One region of the Halomonas kashgarensis genome, then DNA from elsewhere that is predicted to be linked to it. Evidence: predicted binding sites of a transcription regulator. Region 1 holds the regulator's gene; the other holds the start of a gene.

Region 1 (3,418 bases):
TCGAACAGCGCGGTGAGATCGACGTGGAAGTCTGGGTGGAACGAGCCGAGAGAAGCGCAGGCCAGGACGACGCTCACCACTGACGCGAAGCGTCGTGGAGGAGTTGTGCAAGAGCCTGGAAGACAAGAGAGCACACGAAAGAAAGCGAAATACAGCCGCCCAAAACACCACCACCCCGCTTGGCGGGGTGGGTGGTTCAGCGCTCTGGATCAATGTATCGGGACCGTGCCGGCTTCCTCTCCTTTTGCGGGCGACCAACCTTGGTTAAAGCCCTGACCGGCGTTGCCGTTACATCTCATCACTCATCCCTGAGCCAACAATCATCCTTGATTGTCCAAGCGTTTACTGCTGGAAATGAGACGATCTTCCTTACACTCAGTTATTGCAGGGGCCGTGCCATTTTCATGACAAACAAGCTAAATGAAATAATTTCAATTATTTAGCAAAAACGGCCAACAAACTGGCGGCTTTCGCGCTGCCAAAAAGGGGCACTTAAAATGGCTACCTTTGACACATGAGCAAACTATAGCCACAACGAAACGGCTCATTGTGACACCCGAGATGCTGGAAACACGCAGCGAAACAGCGCGCCGCGCCCCGGATGGGACTCGATTTCCAGCTGGGCATCGTGGCGCAGCAGGACATGCTTGACGATGGCAAGCCCCAGACCGGTGCCGCCGGTGGCGGTGCTGCGGCCCTTGTCCACGCGATAGAAGCGCTCGGTCAGGCGGGGTATATGCACCGGGTCGATACCTTCACCGTTGTCCTCCACCTCAAGGCAGGCTCCCTTGGGGTGTCGTCGCCAACGCAGGGTGATATGGCTGCCTGCGGCGGTATAGCGCACGGCATTGAAGGCAAGATTGGAGACGGCGCTGCATATTTCCTGCTCGCTTGCCACAAGCCTGTCGCTGCATGCCTCTTCCACTTCCACCATGATGACGTGGTGGTCACCGGAAAGCGCCAGGGCGTCACGTTTCACTCCCTCCAGCAGCCGCGGCATGTCCAGGGGCTGGTGATCATTGCCACCCTGGTCGATTTCCAGGCGTGACAGCAGCAGCAGGTCGTTGACCAGGTTCTGCATGCGCAGGGTCTGCTCCTGCATTCGGGTCAATCCGCGCGCCAGGCGATCGGGTAGATGGTCGGCCAGGTCCAGGTAGGTTTCCAGGTAGCCGGCGAGTACCGTCAAGGGCGTCCGCAGTTCGTGGGAGACGTTGGCGACGAAGTCCCGACGCATCTGCTCCAGGCGGTGCAAGCGGGTGATATCCCGCGCCATGACCAGGCGTTCATCGTCACCGTAGAGGGTGATCTGGTACTGCAGGATACGGCGCTCATCCAGCGGCGCCGGCAATGTCAGCGGCTCGCGATAATCGCGGGCGTTGAAGTAGGCGACGAAGCGCGGGTCACGTAGCAGGTTGGTGATGTGCTGGCCACGGTCGTGGGCGGCTTGCAGTCCGAGCATGTCGTTGGCGGCGGAGTTCCACCACTCCAGATCGCCGTGCCGGTCGAGCATGACCACGCTATCGCGCATGGCTTCCGACGATTCCTGGATACGCGCAAGCGTTGCCCGCAAGCGGCTCTGGGTGAGGCGTTGGCTTTTCTGGTAGCGGTAGAGACGATCGAACAGCTCACCCCACATGCCGCTGGCGGCGGGCGGTTCCGTTTGAGGATGCAGGGTCAGCCACTGATAAAGCGCGCGCAGCTGGCGCAAGTGGTAGCCGAGGCACACGGCAAGCCCCGCCGCCAGCCCCAGTCCCGCCTGGGAGACGATTCCCCCGATCAAGAGCCCGGCGGTGGCAAGCCAAGCCAGTCGCCAGAGTTCTCGGCTCCACGATCGCACCTTACACCCTGGCCGAGAATCGGTAGCCCGTGCCTCGCACGGTCTGGATCAGATGCTGATGGGCTTCGCCTAGTGCCTTGCGCAAGCGGCGGATATGCACATCCACGGTGCGCTCCTCGACATACACGTTGCCGCCCCATACCTGGTCCAGCAGCTGGCTGCGCGTGTAGGCACGCTCCTGGTGGGTCATGAAGAACTGCAGCAGGCGGTACTCGGTGGGGCCCATTTCCAGTGCCTTGCCGTGGGTACTGACGCGGTGGCTCATGGGATCGAGCAGCAACCCGTCGATCTCGATGGGATCTTCCACTCCCCGGGGCGTTGTGCGGCGAAGCACCGCTTTCAGCCGCGCCACCAGCTCCCGTGGCGAAAACGGCTTGGTGATGTAGTCATCCGCTCCCGCTTCCAGGCCCTGGATCTTGTTATCCTCTTCGCCCTTGGCGGTGAGCATGATGATGGGCAACTCGGCGGTCGTTTCCTCGCGCTTGAGACGCCGCGCCAGCTCGATACCGCTGGTGCCCGGCATCATCCAGTCGAGCAGCAGCAGGTCGGGGTGATGGTCGACCACCATGGCATGGGCATCCTGGGCGTTATCCGCTTCGAGTACGCGATAGTCGGCCATCTCCAGCGCCACGGCGATCATTTCCCGGATAGGCGCTTCATCATCGACGATCAGAACGGTCTTGGCGGTCATCCCGGAGCCTCACGGTGTTCGTTGGAAAGAAATCCAGTGACAGGTCAATGACGATAACACCATGTGTTGATGACAGTTATATGACAACCGTTACAGACACCAGCCGACTCAGGCCGCTGCCGGCCACAGGCTCAAGGCGATACCGGCGAAGACCAGCAGGCCCGACCAGTGATTGTTGAGAAACGCCTGGAAGCAGCGCTCGCGCTCGCGCCCTCGAATCAGGAACTGCTGACGGACGAAGGTCGCCGCCATGGCGGCAAGGCCCAGCCAGAAGAATCCGCCCAGGGCCAGGCGTATCCCGAACCAGGCTAGCAGGCCCAGCGTCGCCAGCTGCAGCTGGCCGATGATCAGCTTGTCCGCACGGCCGAACAGCACGGCGGTGGACTTGATGCCCACCTTGAGGTCGTCGTCGCGGTCGACCATGGCGTACTGAGTATCGTAGGCCACCGTCCACACCACGTTGGCGGCGAACAGCAGCCACCCTTCGACGGGGATATGGCCGAGCACCGCGCCGAAGGCCATGGGAATCGCCCAGGAGAAGGCCATGCCGAGAAATATCTGCGGGAAATGGGTATAGCGCTTCATGAACGGGTAGATGAACGCCAGGAAGACCCCGACCAGCGACAGCATCACGGTAAACAGATTGGTGAACCACACCAGCACGAAGGCCGCCGCCACCAGGAGCAGAAACAGCCCCTTGGCCTCGTCTTCGCCGATGCGTCCGTTGGCCAGCGGTCGGTTGCGGGTGCGTTTGACGTATCCGTCGACGTGGCGATCGGCGTAATCGTTCACCACACAGCCCGCCGCCCGCATCAGGTAGACGCCGGCAACGAAGATCAGCAACACATCACGCCCGGGAATGCCCTCGGCCGCCGCCCATAGCGCCCACA
Region 2 (3,418 bases), 1.4 Mb from region 1:
AAGGCGTCAAGGAGCAGCTGCCCCTCGCCGACGAACTCCATCAAGCGCAGAATACGAAAGATGCGCAATACCCGCAGCAGGCGAATCAATACCAGGCTATGGGCGCCGGGTACCAGCAGCACCAGCCAGGCGGGGAGTACGGCGAGCAGATCGATCACCCCATAAAAGCTCTTCAGGTAGAGCCAGGGTCGCTCCAGGCAGTAAAGGCGCAGCGCCAGTTCAATCGTGAACAGCACGGTAATACACCACTCCACCAGCGAGAACAGCTCGCCGTAGCGAGCGTGGTAGGCCGCCACGCTGTCCAGCAGGATCACTACCACACTGATCAGGATGGCGATGATCAAGGCGATATCGAAGCCTTTCGAGGCCGGCGTATGGGATTCGAAGATAATATGGAATATCCGGGTACGTAATCCTTCCCCGGCGGGTTTGAATGCCAGACTCATGCGACTTCCTTGGCTTGAGGTGAATGAGTGATCCTGCTTGAGGGTACTGAACGATGCTGGCCTCTGCTCAGCCTAGCTCGGTTTCAATGCTCAGATAATGGGCGAGCCTCAACGCCGCCTGGCCGAATGCCGGCGGCAAATGCGGATCGTGATGCAGCGATTCGATCAGGATATTGGCTTGCCGCTGTTGCTCAACGGGCAGCCCTGGGTGTTGCGCCAATTGCAAAAATGCCTGGGTTGCCTGGGTCAGCAATTCTGTTCGGGAAGTGTCCTGGTAGCCGTCCAGCGCCAGGCAGGCGCGATGAAAGAGCTCCTCCGGCCGGCTGGCCTCGGGCAGCGGCCACTCCTGGCGTAACAGCAGATTGCCCCGGGCGGCCTTGCTGCTGTCGCTCGGGCGTAGTGCGACGCGTTCGGCCAGGGCGAAAGCCAGTGACCATAGATCCTCCGCGGTGCCGAGCTTGAGTTCGAGTTCCGCCTCGCGAATGGGAACGCTATCACTACCAGCGCGGATCTCACCTTCGTCCACGACCACTTCGACAAGGCTTGCGCGGCCTTGTCCATGACGTACCTCCCAGCGGCGCCGGGTGAAGTCGGTTGCCAGGCGTGGTTGCAACGAGGTGAGGTCGAGTTCCGTAAGCGCTTGCATGGACGGCAGGGTGGCCAGCCGTGTCAGGTCCAGTTGCGGGCCCGGCACTTCCCATTCCCATTCCCCCCGCTGGGATAGCCCGCCGCCGCCATGGCCTGCGGTTTTCAACGTCTGCAAGTAACGGCCTGCTACCTGGCGCACACGCAGAGCAACGCGAGCTTTTTCCAGGTCGGCAGATGGAGTGTCGTAATAGGTATTGCTTACAAGCTGCGTTTGTTTGTCTAGGCTGGCCAGTAGCGGGTGGCGGCTCAGGGCTTCCGGCCCTTCCGGCGTCAGGGCAAGTTTAAGCTCTATCTCTTGGCTCATTGCAGCGCCACCTCGCTTGTGTGACAAATAGATGAATTTTTCATGACATTATGAACTTTTCATGACGGCGTCGAGGGCAGTCTTTATACTGGCGCCGCCATTTCCAGGCTCCCCGAAAACAGGCTTAAAGGCTCTATGGTTAACACAAACCCCTTTTCCGCGATGTTCGGCCGTTCGCCATTCCAGCCGTTGTTGGCCCATATCGTCAAGGCCAACGAGTGCGCAGATCAACTCCTGCCGTTTTTCGAAGCGTCCCTGCAAGGCGATTGGCAGAAAGCCTCGGAATACCGCGAAAACGTCACCCGGCTGGAACATGAAGCCGATGAATTGAAGACGGACCTGCGATTGAACCTGCCCAGCACCATGTTCCTGCCGGTGTCTCGTTCGGATCTTCTCGACCTGATCAGCGTGCAGGACAAGATCGCCAATAAGGTGCGCGACATTACCGGCATCATGCTGGGCCGCAAGATGCGGGTGCCGGATGCACTGGCCGAGCCGATGCGCGACTACATGATCACCTCGGTGGCGTGCGTGGCCCAGGCCCGCCAGGCACTCGAGGAGCTCAAGGATCTGCTGGAGTCCGGCTTCGGGCGCAATGTCTCGGATGTCATGCAGAACATGATCCGCGAGCTGCATACCCTGGAACATAAAGCGGATGGTCAGCAAGTGGCGATTCGCCGCCAGCTGTTCGATCTGGAAAGCGAGCTACCGCCGGTCGATGTGATCTTTCTTTACAAGATTATCGACTGGGTCGGTGAGTTGTCCGACCGCGCTGAGCGCGTGGGTAGCCGTTTACAGATTCTGACAGCACGCTAAGGGGGCGGCATGTTGATCATTGCTCAGCACAGTGAAATCTTCATTATCCTGGCCTGTCTATTCGGCTTTTTCATGGCCTGGGGCGTGGGTGCCAACGATGTTGCCAACGCCATGGGAACCTCGGTGGGGTCGAAGGCGATCACCATCAAGCAGGCGATCATCATCGCGGTGGTGTTCGAATTTCTAGGCGCCTGGCTGGCCGGGGGCGAGGTCACCGCCACCATCAGGGGCGGCATCATCGATCCGGTGCTGTTGGCGCAACGCCCTGAAATGCTGGTCTACGGCATGCTTTCAGCGCTGCTGGCGGCGGCAATTTGGCTGTTGATCGCCTCGGCCAAGGGCTGGCCGGTCTCCACGACCCACTCTATCGTCGGGGCCATTGTCGGGTTCGGCGCGGTAGGCCTGGGAATGGAGGCGGTAGCCTGGCCCAAGGTGGGGCAGATCGCTTCCAGCTGGGTGGTCTCGCCGCTGCTGGCCGGTACCATCGGTTTTGTCCTGTTCAAGTCGGTTCACCACCTGATCTTCGAGAGCCGTGATCCTTTCGCCGCGGCCAAGCGTTACGTGCCGGGCTATGTCTTCCTGGTCGGTTTCATTGTCGCCATGGTCACCTTGACCAAGGGCCTCAAGCACATCGGGCTGGATCTCTCCTTCGGCCAGAGCTTGCTGCTTTCCATCGTGCTCGGGTTGGCTATCATGGGGCTCGGCATGGTGATGGAGCGACGGGTCAAGTACGTCAGGGATGCCGAGGACCACTTTGGCTACGCCAATGTCGAACGCGTGTTCGGCGTGCTGATGATCTTTACCGCCTGCGCCATGGCATTCGCCCACGGCTCCAACGATGTGGCGAATGCGGTGGGGCCGCTGGCCGCCGTCATCAGCGTGGTGCGCAGTGAAGGAGTGATCGACAGCGCCGCCTTGGTGCCCTGGTGGGTACTGGTACTCGGCGGCGGCGGTATCGTCGCGGGACTGGTTACCTACGGTCACAAGGTGATTGCCACCGTGGGTACTGGCATTACCGAATTGACCCCAAGCCGTGGTTTTGCCGCGACCCTGGCCGCCGCCACTACCGTGGTGCTGGCCTCGGGCACCGGCCTGCCGATTTCCACCACCCATACGCTGGTGGGCGCGGTACTCGGTGTGGGCCTGGCACGGGGCATGGCGGCGCTCAACCTGCGCGTCATCGGCACTATCGTCATGTCCTGGC

The links. The regulator PhoB, encoded in region 1, activates phosphate uptake and scavenging genes when phosphate is short. The targets are predictions, from matches to a motif close to TGTCATANNNNTGTCANA.
Region 2: the regulator PhoB is predicted to act here: its motif matches at 1,418-1,435, upstream of R5M92_RS09045 (CYTH domain-containing protein).

What each region holds. Positions count from the first base shown of each region.
Region 1 covers NZ_CP137552.1:3,383,877-3,387,294, forward strand. The annotation lists gene R5M92_RS15620 (copper chaperone PCu(A)C) at 1-83, shown strand, start outside; gene phoR (phosphate regulon sensor histidine kinase PhoR) at 545-1,837, opposite strand; gene phoB (phosphate regulon transcriptional regulator PhoB) at 1,839-2,528, opposite strand; gene ubiA (4-hydroxybenzoate octaprenyltransferase) at 2,637-3,418, opposite strand, start outside.
Region 2 covers NZ_CP137552.1:1,970,156-1,973,573, reverse strand. The annotation lists gene R5M92_RS09050 (ion transporter) at 1-446, opposite strand, end outside; gene R5M92_RS09045 (CYTH domain-containing protein) at 514-1,398, opposite strand; gene R5M92_RS09040 (TIGR00153 family protein) at 1,534-2,214, shown strand; gene R5M92_RS09035 (inorganic phosphate transporter) at 2,224-3,418, shown strand, end outside.